DNA from 3 places in the Solibacillus sp. CAU 1738 genome. Region 1 is predicted to be linked to each of the others. Evidence: riboswitches for the same ligand, from Rfam matches in the RefSeq annotation. Region 1 holds a riboswitch; each other region holds the start of a gene.
What was found. Region 1 has a riboswitch for thiamine pyrophosphate ahead of thiM (hydroxyethylthiazole kinase). Riboswitches for the same ligand answer to the same signal wherever they lie in the genome.
Positions count from the first base shown of each region.

Region 2: it holds a riboswitch for thiamine pyrophosphate, as region 1 does, so the genes downstream of both, thiW (energy coupling factor transporter S component ThiW) here and thiM (hydroxyethylthiazole kinase) in region 1, are expected to answer to the same signal.
Region 3: it holds a riboswitch for thiamine pyrophosphate, as region 1 does, so the genes downstream of both, thiT (energy-coupled thiamine transporter ThiT) here and thiM (hydroxyethylthiazole kinase) in region 1, are expected to answer to the same signal.

Region 1 covers NZ_JBDQQN010000005.1:105,393-109,683, forward strand. Annotated here, with positions in the region: gene AAFN87_RS14980 (DNA alkylation repair protein) at 1-159, shown strand, start outside; gene AAFN87_RS14985 (GNAT family N-acetyltransferase) at 639-980, shown strand; TPP riboswitch at 1,482-1,581, shown strand; TPP riboswitch at 1,652-1,751, shown strand; gene thiM (hydroxyethylthiazole kinase) at 1,922-2,674, shown strand; gene thiD (bifunctional hydroxymethylpyrimidine kinase/phosphomethylpyrimidine kinase) at 2,671-3,492, shown strand; gene thiE (thiamine phosphate synthase) at 3,473-4,138, shown strand.
Region 2 covers NZ_JBDQQN010000004.1:84,326-88,616, reverse strand. Annotated here, with positions in the region: gene hutH (histidine ammonia-lyase) at 1-96, shown strand, start outside; gene AAFN87_RS13205 (5'-3' exonuclease) at 373-1,251, shown strand; TPP riboswitch at 1,349-1,453, shown strand; gene thiW (energy coupling factor transporter S component ThiW) at 1,551-2,042, shown strand; gene AAFN87_RS13195 (RNA polymerase sigma factor) at 2,200-2,739, shown strand; gene spoIIP (stage II sporulation protein P) at 2,729-3,628, shown strand; gene AAFN87_RS13185 (papain-like cysteine protease family protein) at 3,673-4,291, opposite strand, start outside.
Region 3 covers NZ_JBDQQN010000009.1:53,625-57,915, forward strand. Annotated here, with positions in the region: gene AAFN87_RS18560 (AAA family ATPase) at 1-690, shown strand, start outside; gene AAFN87_RS18565 (magnetosome magnetite crystal formation protein family) at 926-1,246, opposite strand; TPP riboswitch at 1,368-1,475, shown strand; gene thiT (energy-coupled thiamine transporter ThiT) at 1,731-2,282, shown strand; gene map (type I methionyl aminopeptidase) at 2,658-3,413, shown strand; gene AAFN87_RS18580 (hypothetical protein) at 3,427-4,149, opposite strand.

The DNA of each region.
Region 1 (4,291 bases):
GGCTGGATAGGCGTTTATGATGAAAAGAATCGTGCACGTTGTATTAAACTTGGTGAGAAAACGGGTCTTTACAAAGATGAAATAGTAGCAAAAGGATGTACTCCCAGCTATTTACCGGAGTTCATTACGATTGAAGTTAACAAACGACATAATAATTAGTTACCCTTGAAAAATTTATTAAGGTTTAATGCATAAAATAAACAAAGCCACAATATGAAAATTGTTATAGGCTTGGACCGGAAAAATAAAAAAAAACGCGTTATGGCAGCTAGTTAGTAAACTATGCAAGGAAGTTGTAAATGATTAACTCACTATCTCTTTTTGATTTGTAGTGCGATTATCATTAAAGTGAACAACTTTCCAGCTGCACAGTACAACGATTCTATTCAATAGAAAAAAGATTTTCCACAATCGGGTGCAATTCTTGAAAATGAATTGTGCCTTTTTCAACAATAGGCCCAGATTATTGATTCTTGTTAAATGTTACCAAACGACACTTTTGGACTTCATTTAACAACACAGGTTAGTGGATATAGATATCTTTGTATTGTGAAATTAAGTAAATTTTTTTGGAGGAACAAAACTTGAATATAGAAATATTAAGTTTTACTGATAGAACAATCAAAGCTGTTGATGTTATGAAGCTATATAATGATGCTGGTTGGTGGGAGGAAAGACAAGAACAAGATATTGAAAATATGTTAAGAGACGTACTATCAGTGGGTGCGTGGATAGGTGATACTCTTATTGGTTTCGCAAGAGCTGTTACAGATGGGAAATTTAGAGCGTATATAGAAGACGTTGTTATACATAGTTCGTACCATGCAGAAGGTATAGGAACAAAACTGGTATCAAAGCTGTTAGATGAGCTTTCGCATATTGATGTTATAAGTTTGTTTTGTGAGGAATACTTAATACCTTTTTATGAAAAAAACAATTTTAGATACAGCAAATCACAATTTATAATGCATAGAAAATAATCTTGCCACATATATTACTTATTTTGGTTGAACTAATGGGGGCTATAAATCTAAAGACTAATATTTTATTCAGTGATATTCAAAATAACATTCCCAAATGAAAGTTAGGGAGTAAAACACTTCATTCAATTTAATAGGGTGTTTGTTTTTTGCTGTTTATAATCAGTAGGTTCCAACACCAATGCTTTGAGAAGGTTATAATTCAAGCATTACAGAAACTAACAAAGCAGTTCAGTGGATAACTCATGCATCATACGTAACTACAAGAGCAAGATAAATCACTCAGCGACAGAAGCTCTTTCACCGCACTAAATCTTTTAACCTAAAGATCTGATGGGAATTTTTTATTTAATGCCCTCCAATTCTTATTATCTGGGGACTTTTATGTGATGGATTGTAATTTAATGAAGAATAATTTGTAAAGTGAATAAATGCAAATTAGCAAACTAATGATTTATTGTTGTAAAACAAATAGAAATGATGTTAGGATATGGGTAATTAAAATATTTGCAGGGGGACGCGAAAAGCGTTGAGAAGGTAAAACCTGACCCTTAGAACCTGTTCAGTTAACACTGGCGGAGGGAGCAAAGTACATAGCGAGTGACACAATTCGCATTTTTTTGTACATGAGCTCTCCTTATTTAGAGAGCTTTTTAATTTCCACGGAAATATTTTAATTGCGGGGGGACGCTATAGCGTTGAGAAGGTTAAAACCTGACCCTTAGAACCTGTTCAGTTAATACTGGCGTAGGGAGCAATTTGTAAGACGCTTCTTTGCATACGCAAATGAAGTGTTTTTTTTGTTCTCATGCCTACTACACAAGGAGGAAGAAAGATGACATTTTGTGAAGAGGTAAGAAGAGAAATAAGTTTATATAGGAAAAGCAGTTTTAAGGATATACCTTGGACAATTGAAATCATGGTGAATGAGGTAGCACAATATGACTTTAAATAATATCCGTCTTAGACAGCCGCTTGTACATTGTATAACAAATTATGTTGTGGCTAATTTTACTGCAAATGGATTGCTGGCAATTGGTGCATCTCCAGTTATGGCAGATGAAATCGCTGAAGTGGAAGAGATGGTGTCCATTGCTGATAGTTTATTAATTAATATTGGTACATTAAATACTCGTACACTAGAAAGTATGTTAGTAGTAGGTAAAAAGGCGAATGAGCGAAATATCCCTGTTGTACTTGATCCCGTAGGAGTAGGAGCTACTTCATTCCGAAAAGCGTCAGTTCAGCAATTACTCGAACAAGTGAAATTTACAACTATTCGCTGTAATGTAGGTGAGCTTGCAGCTATTGCTGGAGTTCAGTGGCAAGCTAGGGGCGTTGATAGTGGAGAAGGTGAGCTTGATACGGTTACAGTTGCGAAAGAAGTTGCCCGAAAATGGGGAGCAATCGTAGTTGTTACTGGCGAAACAGATATTTTAACTAATGGCACTAATGTTGAGCTCATTACAGGTGGCGATGAACGGATGACGAAAATTACAGGCTCTGGCTGTTTATTAAGTGCTATTTGTAGTGCCGCACTTGCAGTAGAAGGAAATAATCTTCAACTATTAAAGGAAATTTTGCAGCAATATAAACAAATTGCAATAGATGCTTGTGAAGCTGCGTATATGGGGTCATTCCAAATGAAAGTAATCGACGGTTTAGAACAATATGCAAGAGGTGGGCAAATATGAATATTGTCATGACAATTGCAGGCTCCGATAGTGGTGGAGGAGCAGGTATTCAAGCAGATTTAAAAACCTTTCAGGAGTTAGGGGTTTTTGGCACAACAGCAATTACAGCATTAACTGCTCAAAATACATTAGGAGTTTCGGGCATATTTCCAGCGACGGCGGATTTTGTAGAAGCTCAAATTTCAACGGTTTTTGAAGATTTTCAAGTGAAGGCTGTTAAAACAGGTATGTTATTTTCTGCGGATATTATTACCGCTGTTGCCGAAGCATTACAAGATAAAGATATACAACTTATTGTTGATCCTGTCATGATTGCAAAAGGTGGAGCAAATCTATTACAGCAGGAATCGGTTGAGGCTTTAAAAACGAAACTATTACCTTTAGCAACAGTGTTAACGCCAAATATACCAGAAGCAGAAGTTTTAACAGGTATGAGCATCACAACGAAGGATGATGTACAGGCTGCTGCTCAGCGAATTTTACAATTGGGCGTACAGTGTGTGGTGATGAAAGGTGGTCATTTGCAAGGGATGGAAGCAGTTGATCATGTGTATTTCCGAGATGGCTCATCATTCCAAGTAAGTAGTACACGTATTCATACGAAGCATACACATGGAACCGGTTGTACATTTTCTGCAGCACTTACTGCTTTTTTAGGACAAGGTTATGTTATTCAAGAGGCAATCATTGAAGCAAAACGATTTATCCAAGCGGCAATTGAACATCCATTAAACATTGGCAATGGCCACGGTCCAACGAATCATTTTGCTTATAAGAAGTTTGTGAAAGGTGATGTACATGTTGCTGAAAAGGGATGAATTAGCTGTATATTTTATAATGGGTACTCCTAACTGTAACCGCGACCCGCTACTTATATTAAAGGAAGCATTGGAAGCGGGCATTACTATTTTCCAGCTACGAGAAAAAGGAGAAGGGGCATTAGTAGGTGATGAACTTATACAGTTCGCTAAAAACTGTCAAAGCTTATGTCGACAGTACAATGTGCCCTTTATTGTGAATGATCATGTAGAGCTAGCGCGTGAAATTGATGCGGATGGAGTCCATGTTGGGCAAGATGACAGCAGGCTCTCAGAAGTTCGTACATTATTTCCACATAAAATAGTTGGAGTTTCAGTGCATACGATGGAAGAAATGGAAGCCGCTATTGCTGGCGGAGCAGATTACGTTGGGATCGGTCCAATTTATGAAACGTCTTCTAAATTAGATGCCAAGCGTCCAGCAGGAGTCACTTTTTTGGAGCAAGCAAGAAAAGCCTATCCAACATTTCCTATTGTAGCGATTGGTGGTATTTCTGAAAAAAATGCGCAGCCCGTATTAGCTGCCGGTTCAGATGGGGTAGCTGTCATTTCTGCTATTTGCGGAAGTGCAAGCATTAAGGATACCGTCAATCAATTATTACATCATGATGTGCGACTAGTTAGAAGCATTTCTATTTTGAATTAACACTTAAGCCACAGGGTTATTTTATATTACCCTGTGGTTTTTTTGTTTTTTTTTACGGCTATGCTAAACAAATATTTGATTCCCTTGGTTCCTTCAAAACCTCTTTATGAAAAATTTAAGAGGTCAGCAGAAATTTGAAATTTGAAAAAATAT
Region 2 (4,291 bases), on a different contig from region 1:
CAGTGGCAACAGATTAGAGAAATTGCTCCTGCTATAACAGAGGATCGCATTTTCAATAAGGATGTAGAAGCAATTGCCGAATACTTGATGCCTTGATTTTAATTTTTATGTGAGGATTCTAGAATTTTATGTGTGGTTACTAGAAAGCTGTGCGGTTATTGGTCGCTTGCGTGCGGATAGATTTGGGTTGAGTGCGCTTTCCGACTGCTTGCGTGCGGATAGACTCGGTTTGAGTGTGCTTTCCGTTAGCCTACATTTGTTACACTCTACATTCGTTCACGTAAACATTGCGCTTATTTCTTAGGAAATATATTACTCAATCGATTATAATGAGGTTTTGCTATAATAGTAGTATAAAACGGAGGTACATTTATGACAAAACCACATTTACTCGTAGTAGACGGAATGGCATTACTATTCCGCTCATTTTTCGCGTCTGCTGCGATGAACCAATTTATTCGTATGGAAGACGGCACGCCGACAAACGGGGTACAAGGCTTTGCGAGGCATGTATTAACGGCACAAAACATGATGAAACCAACACATATGGCCATTTGCTGGGATATGGGCATGCACACATTCCGCAATGATTTATTTGATGGCTATAAAGCGAATCGTCCTGCACCACCAGAAGAGATGCTTCCTCAATTCGATATGGCGAAAGAAGTATCGGAAATGATAGGCTGGCAAAACTTTGGAATTAAAGGTTTAGAAGCGGATGATTTAATTGGCTCGATGATTGAAAAATGGAAGGATGACGCAAATATTACGGTCATTAGTGGCGATAAAGATTTACTACAGCTGCTGAATCCTTCAACGACCATTGCTTTTACCAAAAAAGGCTATACAGAATACGATGTCTACACAGAAAGCCGCTTTGTAGAGGAATACGGTATTTCTCCAAAGCAATTTGCAGAAGTGAAGGCATTTATGGGCGATTCGAGTGACGGCTATCCAGGCGTAAAAGGGATTGGTCCGAAAACAGCGCTCCAGCTCATTCAAGCGCATAGCTCTATTGACGGTGTTCTAGCTGCAATTGATACTTTAAAACCTGCGCAGCGTACAAAAATTAACGATAATGTAGACATGCTCAAACTATCGCATCAGCTCGCAACAATAAATTGCGCAGCACCAATTGACGCGGACTTGGCTTCATTGCAGCTGTCATCTTATGAACAAAATACATTTGCTAAATTAGAAGACAATGGATTCCGATTGATTGCAAAACATGCGCGCTCGTTATATTTTTAGGTAACAGCTCGTAATGTAGTTGAAAATCCAAAATATAAAAAAAACGATTGACTATATTTGGTACTATGAAATAATAGGAATGAAAATTAAATCGCTTCAACACCACTAGGGGAGTCTTTGGAAGGCTGAGACGTATATAGTATACGGACCCTTTGAACCTGATCTAGTTCACACTAGCGTAGGGAAGTGGCGACACTTGTTGTTGTATTGCTTTTTTATAATATACAATTCAAGGCCGCTACCTTCTTTGCTGAGGGGAAGCGGCTTTTTTTTCGATATTATGAAAAGGAGTGATTTGTTTGTCAATTCGTAAGTTAACGATTATGGCACTATTAGTAGCTATAGCTGTAGCGGGTTCCACGTTTGTAGCAATTCCAACAGGTATAGCAAGGGCCTATCCTATTCAACATGCCATTAATGTAGTGAGTGCTATTTTGCTTGGACCTGTGCCTACTGTAGCGATTGCTTTTGTAACAGCTATTATTCGAATCCTTACAGGTACAGGCTCTTTATTAGCTATTCCGGGCAGTGTAATTGGTGCTCTTTTTGCGGCGCTTGCGTACAAGTATAGCAATAAAATGTGGCTAGCGAGTGCGGGGGAAATAGTCGGTACAGGTATTATTGCTTCGTTAGTGGCAGTACCTTATGCAAAGTTATTAATGGGAACATCTGTAGCAGCTCTCTTCTTCATGCCTGCCTTCTTAATGTCGAGTGTGACGGGCGCAGTGTTAGGGATTATAATAGCAAGTAGTTTACGTAAAACAGTATTTGCTAAACAATTTACTAATTGAAATTCAAGCTTTTCTCAAACATTCTAACAAAATACTTCTATATATTTATAAAGCAGAGTATAGAAAAATATGCTCTGCTTTTTTTGATGAAAAAAATTGTAACCTTTTTTAAACCTCAAACGAATAATAAGTGAATATATAACGAGGGGGGAAAAGTTTGATTGACTTGCAAAACTTGGAGTCAAGTATCGTTGTAATCTACAATGACCATTATTTAGACGTTTATAGATTTCTTGTTTGCTTCACAGGAAATCAGAACGATGCGGAGGATTTGACCCAAGAAGTATTCATTCGTGTATTAAAAAATCTTTCTAATTATAATAGTGGACATAAATTGAAAACGTGGATATTTTCGATAGCAAAACATGTAGCTATTGACCATTATAGGAAAAAGAGATTCGCCTCTGTTTTTAAGGATGGATTTTTTAAACAGTTAGCGTCAAACGATAAAAAGCCTAACGAAGCATTCGAAATAACTGAAATGAAACAATTTGTACACGATGCAATAGCCAAATTAAAACCTAGTTATAGATCAGTTGTCATACTTCGTGGCATTAACGAATTTTCCGTTAAAGAGACTTCTGAAATTCTACAATGTAGTGAAGCAAAAGTGAAAGTAGATTACCACAGAGCCCTGAAAGACCTCAAAAGAAAACTAAATATTGATACAGAGGAGGTTTTGATCAATGCAAAATGAAAAAGATTTATTTAATTTGATTAAGGAAATTTATCCTCAAAATCCAAGTAAGGATTTTATTGTATCAACTGAAAATAAACTAAGACAACATGCAAGAAGTATGAATAGAAAATCGAAAGTAAAAAAGGTATTTGCAATATCAAGTGGCATTTTGCTTTTTGCGTTTACTTTTTCTTGGTTATTCTTATTTAGTGGAAAAGATGTAATGACAGCGGTAATAAATGGATTTGGAGAGGAATCTATGTCCGCCACTATTGAGAAAAATGATCCATTAGTGTTTATTTATCACTCACATAATATGGAGTCATTTATTCCTGAGATCAATGGAAAAGCCCCGAATTATCAAGTAATTAGTGAGACTAAAAATGTAACACTAATTGGTAAGGAGTTAAGTAGAGCACTGAAGGATAATAATATAAATTCAATCCACGATGGTACGAATATCGCTGAAGTTTTAAAGGAACGAAATTTATCATTTGCCGATTCGTATATTGTATCAAGAGAACAATTACAAAATGGGTTGGATGCTAACAAGAGCATTAAGATGGTTTTTGATATTCACAGAGATTCTCAAAATAGAAAGGCTACGACAATTAACATTAATGGACAAGATTATGCGAGAATTGTATTTGTTGTATCAACAATAAGTGATAACTATAAGAAAAACAGGGACTTTGCAATGCTTCTTCATGAAAAATTAGAAGAATTATATCCTGGATTATCGAGAGGGGTAGTTGAAAAAGAAGGAAAACCTCGAAATACGTATAATCAAGATGTGCTAGATAATTCATCCCTATTAGAAATTGGTGGAGTTGAAAATACGCTAGAAGAAACATATAGAACTACTGAGGTACTAGCTAAGGTAATAAAAGAAGTAATTGATATGTAAATAAAAATGCTCCCGTCTCTTTATGCAGAGCCGGGAGCTTATTATTATTTATTGTAATCCACAACAAGGAATGGTTGTAGTTGGAATGGTTTCGGTGCGATATTACGGTCGTTCCATTGTGCGAACCAGCGCTCTAATGGATAGAAGTAATAACCATCTTGCCAATGATCTGATGTATCATACGGGTCAGCAAAGATTAATACATCATCACCAATACTAGGTGTGCCGTTATTGTCGTAGCCAATAATTGCTTGCCAATGACCGTCCCAGTCCGTCCATTCAACCATTATTGGTCGATCGTTTTTTAAATGGTTTGTCAGCCATTTTACGAAATAACTATCTTTTGCATCTTCAACCCAAGCTTCTGTATCATCTGTATTTTCAGATGAATATAAGCTGTTCCAAGTGAATGTTGCAGGTAAATTTCCGACATTATTTTCTGTTGCACCGCTGTCTGGTTGGATTAAATCGGCATCAGTATAGTTCTCACGATAGCTAGTTTCTACAATTTCAAAGCCGTCTAAGCTTGCGAAAAAGTCGTGTAGCTGGCTAACATCTGAACCGTATTCATGGAAGTTGTTTGCAGAGCCAGGTAATGCCCCTTCTACATCTAAATCCGTCATCGCTTTCATTTGCACTGCGATATCCATTTCTGTCATTTCA
Region 3 (4,291 bases), on a different contig from region 1:
GTAGCAAATCTTGCGGAATTAAAACAAGCGTATGAGGAAGCACTCCGAACAGTAAATGCTTCACAAGAATGCGAGAGACACTGTATTGATTACTCGGAAAAATTAGTAGCCATCGCCGATGAAATTACTGCTTTAGAGCAAATTTCGCATGAAATAATAGACTTATATAATATGCTGCGTGGACAAAATACGAAGAGAATCTCCTTTGAACGTTATATACAAATGGGCTATTTAGAACAAATTACTGAGGCGGCAAATGTACGCTTAAAGCATTTATCGAATGGCCAATATCAATTAATCTGCTCTGATCGTCAAGAATCCCATGGGAGACAAAGTGGATTGAGCTTAGATGTTTATGATAGTTATACCGGGCAAACACGCGATGTAAAATCGCTATCAGGCGGAGAGAAATTTAATGCATCACTATGTTTAGCATTAGGTATGGCAGATGTCATTCAAAGCTTCCAAGGTAGTGTGCGCATTGATACGATGTTTATTGATGAAGGTTTTGGTTCACTTGATGAAGAATCACTAATGCGTGCAATCGACACATTGATCGATTTACAAAAGTCAGGACGAATGATTGGTGTTATTTCACACGTCGCGGAGCTGAAAGCAGCAATTCCAGCTGTCCTCCAAGTAGAAAAGCTGAAAGAGGGCTTTAGCCGAACATCTATTGTCTTGAAATAATAAAAACAAGCTTCCCGTTAATTAGCACGGGAAGCTCGTCTTTTATTTTGAGCGTGTTGTCGTATTAGTTGATTGTTTCTTTGAATCGAGAACCTTTTTTACGACAGGATAGACAATAGGCGCCCATTTAATAGCTGTTTTGAAGATTTTGCTAATTTTCATAGTGTATGCACTCCTTCGATTAAGGTGCTCATTAGATGTGTTAAATATACATTTTTCAGCAAAGTACTATACATTAACGCATTACTTTTATTCCTTGTACTATATTCCAAATAATTAAAGCTAAATAAATTAATCCATAAAGTAACATACCGCCAATGCTAAAGAATATTAAATTATCATCGCCTTGATATCCTCCAAAAGAAAGCCCAAATATAAAATAAATGACAAAGAAAAATCCGAGTATTACAGGAATAATATGTGATAATAATGCCCGTTTAGCATGGCGTTTTACTTCTTCATCTTGAACAACAATCCAAATGATAACAGGGACTATAAAAGGTGCGAAAAAGACGCTAAAATAATTCAATGCACTTAATACTTTATTGTTATCCATAAAACAGTCCTCCCTTTTGTATTATGTACGCAAAATACCATCTATTAGTTTCAAATTTCTTCATAGTTGAAAATTTAACAATAATTCAGTAGAATGGAATTGTTCTAACAATAAATAATTGTATAACCACAAGGGGAGCCGATTAAGTCGGCTGAGATTGTACACTAGTTGTACTAACTCTTTGAACCTGTAAGTTAACACTTGCGTAGGGATGTGGATAGATACCGACTTCTAAGCGATGTCAGGCTCTGTCCTGATGTTGCTTTTTTATTGTAAGAAAGTATAAGTTTCTGGAGTTCGAGCAGTGTCGAGCTCCAGCGCCCAGCCACTCGAGGTAGTGGTCTGCCCTCTATCGAAAGCGAGAAAGCTGCTTTCAAACTCGGGTTTGCAAGTAGCTGTCGGGGCTAAGCAGGGCGCTTGTGCGTTTCTTATAGGCTTCTATTCCTCCTCTTAGTTCTAGGGAACAAAAGAAAGGAGACTTGTTATGAACAGAGAAAGATTATTGATGTTAGTAGAAATTGCTATTTTTGCTGCAATCGGAATTATTTTAGACATGTTGTCGTTTAGTTTACCACAAGGTGGCTCAGTTAGTTTTGTTATGGTGCCGATTGTGTTAATGGCGATGCGCTGGGGTATAGGAGCAGGCCTTGTTACAGGACTACTTATCGGCGTATTGCAAATGGTGTTAGGTCCAAAAATTTATCACTGGGCACAAGCTTTACTTGATTACGGTTTTGCGTTTACAGCTGTAGGACTCGCGGCAGTTGTGAGACAACCATTATTAACAGCACTAGCTGGGATGAATAAAGTAAAAATAGCTATCTATGTTTCAATTGGTGCAATTATTGGTGGCCTTTTACGCTACTTCGTACACACATTATCAGGGGTTGTATTCTTCTCTGAATATGCCGGTGATCAAAATGTATGGGTATATTCTATTGTTTACAATGGGTCGTATATGTTGCCAGCGATAATATTAACAGCTGTTGTCTGTGCATTTTTATTTACAGCATCACCAAAGTTGTTGAAACGATAAATAAGATACCTAGCCACTACTTCGGTGAACACTGAGGTAGTGGTTTTTTGTGTGTATTTATGTATTTGATTCGAGCGGAAAAGGAGCTCCAGCGGGTGAATCGTTGTGCCACGGGCGAAAAAGGAGCTCCCGTGGGCGAAAACCGGTGTCCCACGAGCGAAAAAGGAGCTCCCAGGGGCGAAAACTGGTGTGCCACGAGCGAAAAGGAGTTCCCATGGGCGAAAACCATTGTGCCACGGGCGAAACACAAGCTCCCACGAGCGAAACAGGACTTTCGTCTAAGTACTAAATGAAAAAACAAGATACGAGTAGCACTATTTATTTTCATAAGTATGTTATATTAGAAAGAGATTTTTTAGAGGAAGGACGTTTAAAATGATTGTAAAAACTCAAGAAGAATTAGATGCTTTTAAAAAAATCGGTCGAATCGTTGCGGAAATACGTGAAGCAATGAAGGCTGCTACAAAACCTGGTGTGACAACGAAGGAACTAGACGAAATTGCTGGTCGTATGTTTGAAGAGGTTGGCGCTGTTTCAGGTCCTAAAGGTGAATACGACTTCCCAGGATATACTTGCATTAGTGTTAATCATGAAGTTGCTCACGGTATCCCAGGAAGCAAAGTAATTCAAGAGGGCGATTTAGTTAATATTGATGTTTCAGGTTCTTTGAATGGTTATTTTGCGGATACTGGTATTTCGTTTGTTGTTGGTGATGGTTATGAAGAGAAAGAAAAACTATGCGCTGTAGCAAAATCTGCATTTGAACGTGCAATGACGAAAGTAAAAGCAGGCTCAAAATTAAACCAAATAGGTAAAGCAGTTGAGCGTGAAGCGAATGACCACGGCTTAACAGTTATTATGAATTTAACAGGTCACGGTCTTGGGAAATCTCTACATGAAGCACCTGACCATATATTAAATTATTATGATGCGTGGGATTCGACTATGATGAAAGAAGGAATGGTTTTAGCAGTAGAGCCATTCATTTCAGCAAAAGCAGAGCATATCGTTGAAGCAGGTGACGGCTGGACATTCATTACACCAGACAAATCACTTGTAGCACAAATTGAGCATTCTATTATCGTTACAAAAGATAAACCGATTATTTTAACAACTTTAGAAAATGAATAAAAAAATCGTGGGTTTAATACCCACGATTTTTTTTGACGAATAAAATGCCAGCGATGAGTACACCGCATAAAAATAATGCAGCTGTAGTAACTAAAAGCTCCTCTAAGCCGTTTTGAATTGCAATACCTACATAGCCCCAAATAAATATGATTGGCGCAACAATATCGAAATGGTGATAGCGCAGGTGAAGTGCAATTGCAGTACCAAATGTTAACAAAATAACAGCCCATAGTGCATTACTTAATCCGAATCCATGCCAGTTAAAGTAAACAATTATATAGGACATAAAGGTAATAAAGAAAAACAAGCTCCAACTTAAAAATAAAGCAATCGGTATACGAATCTTAATATTTTCAGTCGTTAACGGGTACGTAATATATAGTCCGAACAAAGAAAGGAGTTGTAAAACGAATAAAAAGATAGCGATGCCATTTTGGCCATTATGCCATGCAATAAAAAAGCTTATAAGAAAAATACTCGAAATAGCGAATAAGGTCGTTTGTAGCGACGTGACGGAGTTCGAGTTGCGATGTTTATAACAGTGCACAATCCATACTACAAGACTTGCAAATATTAATAACCAGCATAAATATACGTAATTGGCTGGGGAGAATAATAGCGGTAAACGATTAATAAGCTCAATTGTCGATTTTCCACTTAAACTACGCCAAAATGTTTGAATTGTAAATGCTGACATCACTAGTAAAAAACTAAAAAGTATTAAAATACGGCCCATTAAGCCCTCTCCTTTCTCTAGAATTATATACATTTCAACAGTTTTCAACAACAAATACAAAGTAAAATAATGATAGCATAAAATGATATTTCCATTTGAGGAGAGCTCTATTCGTGAAGTCATAATAAAAAGGTGTATTACC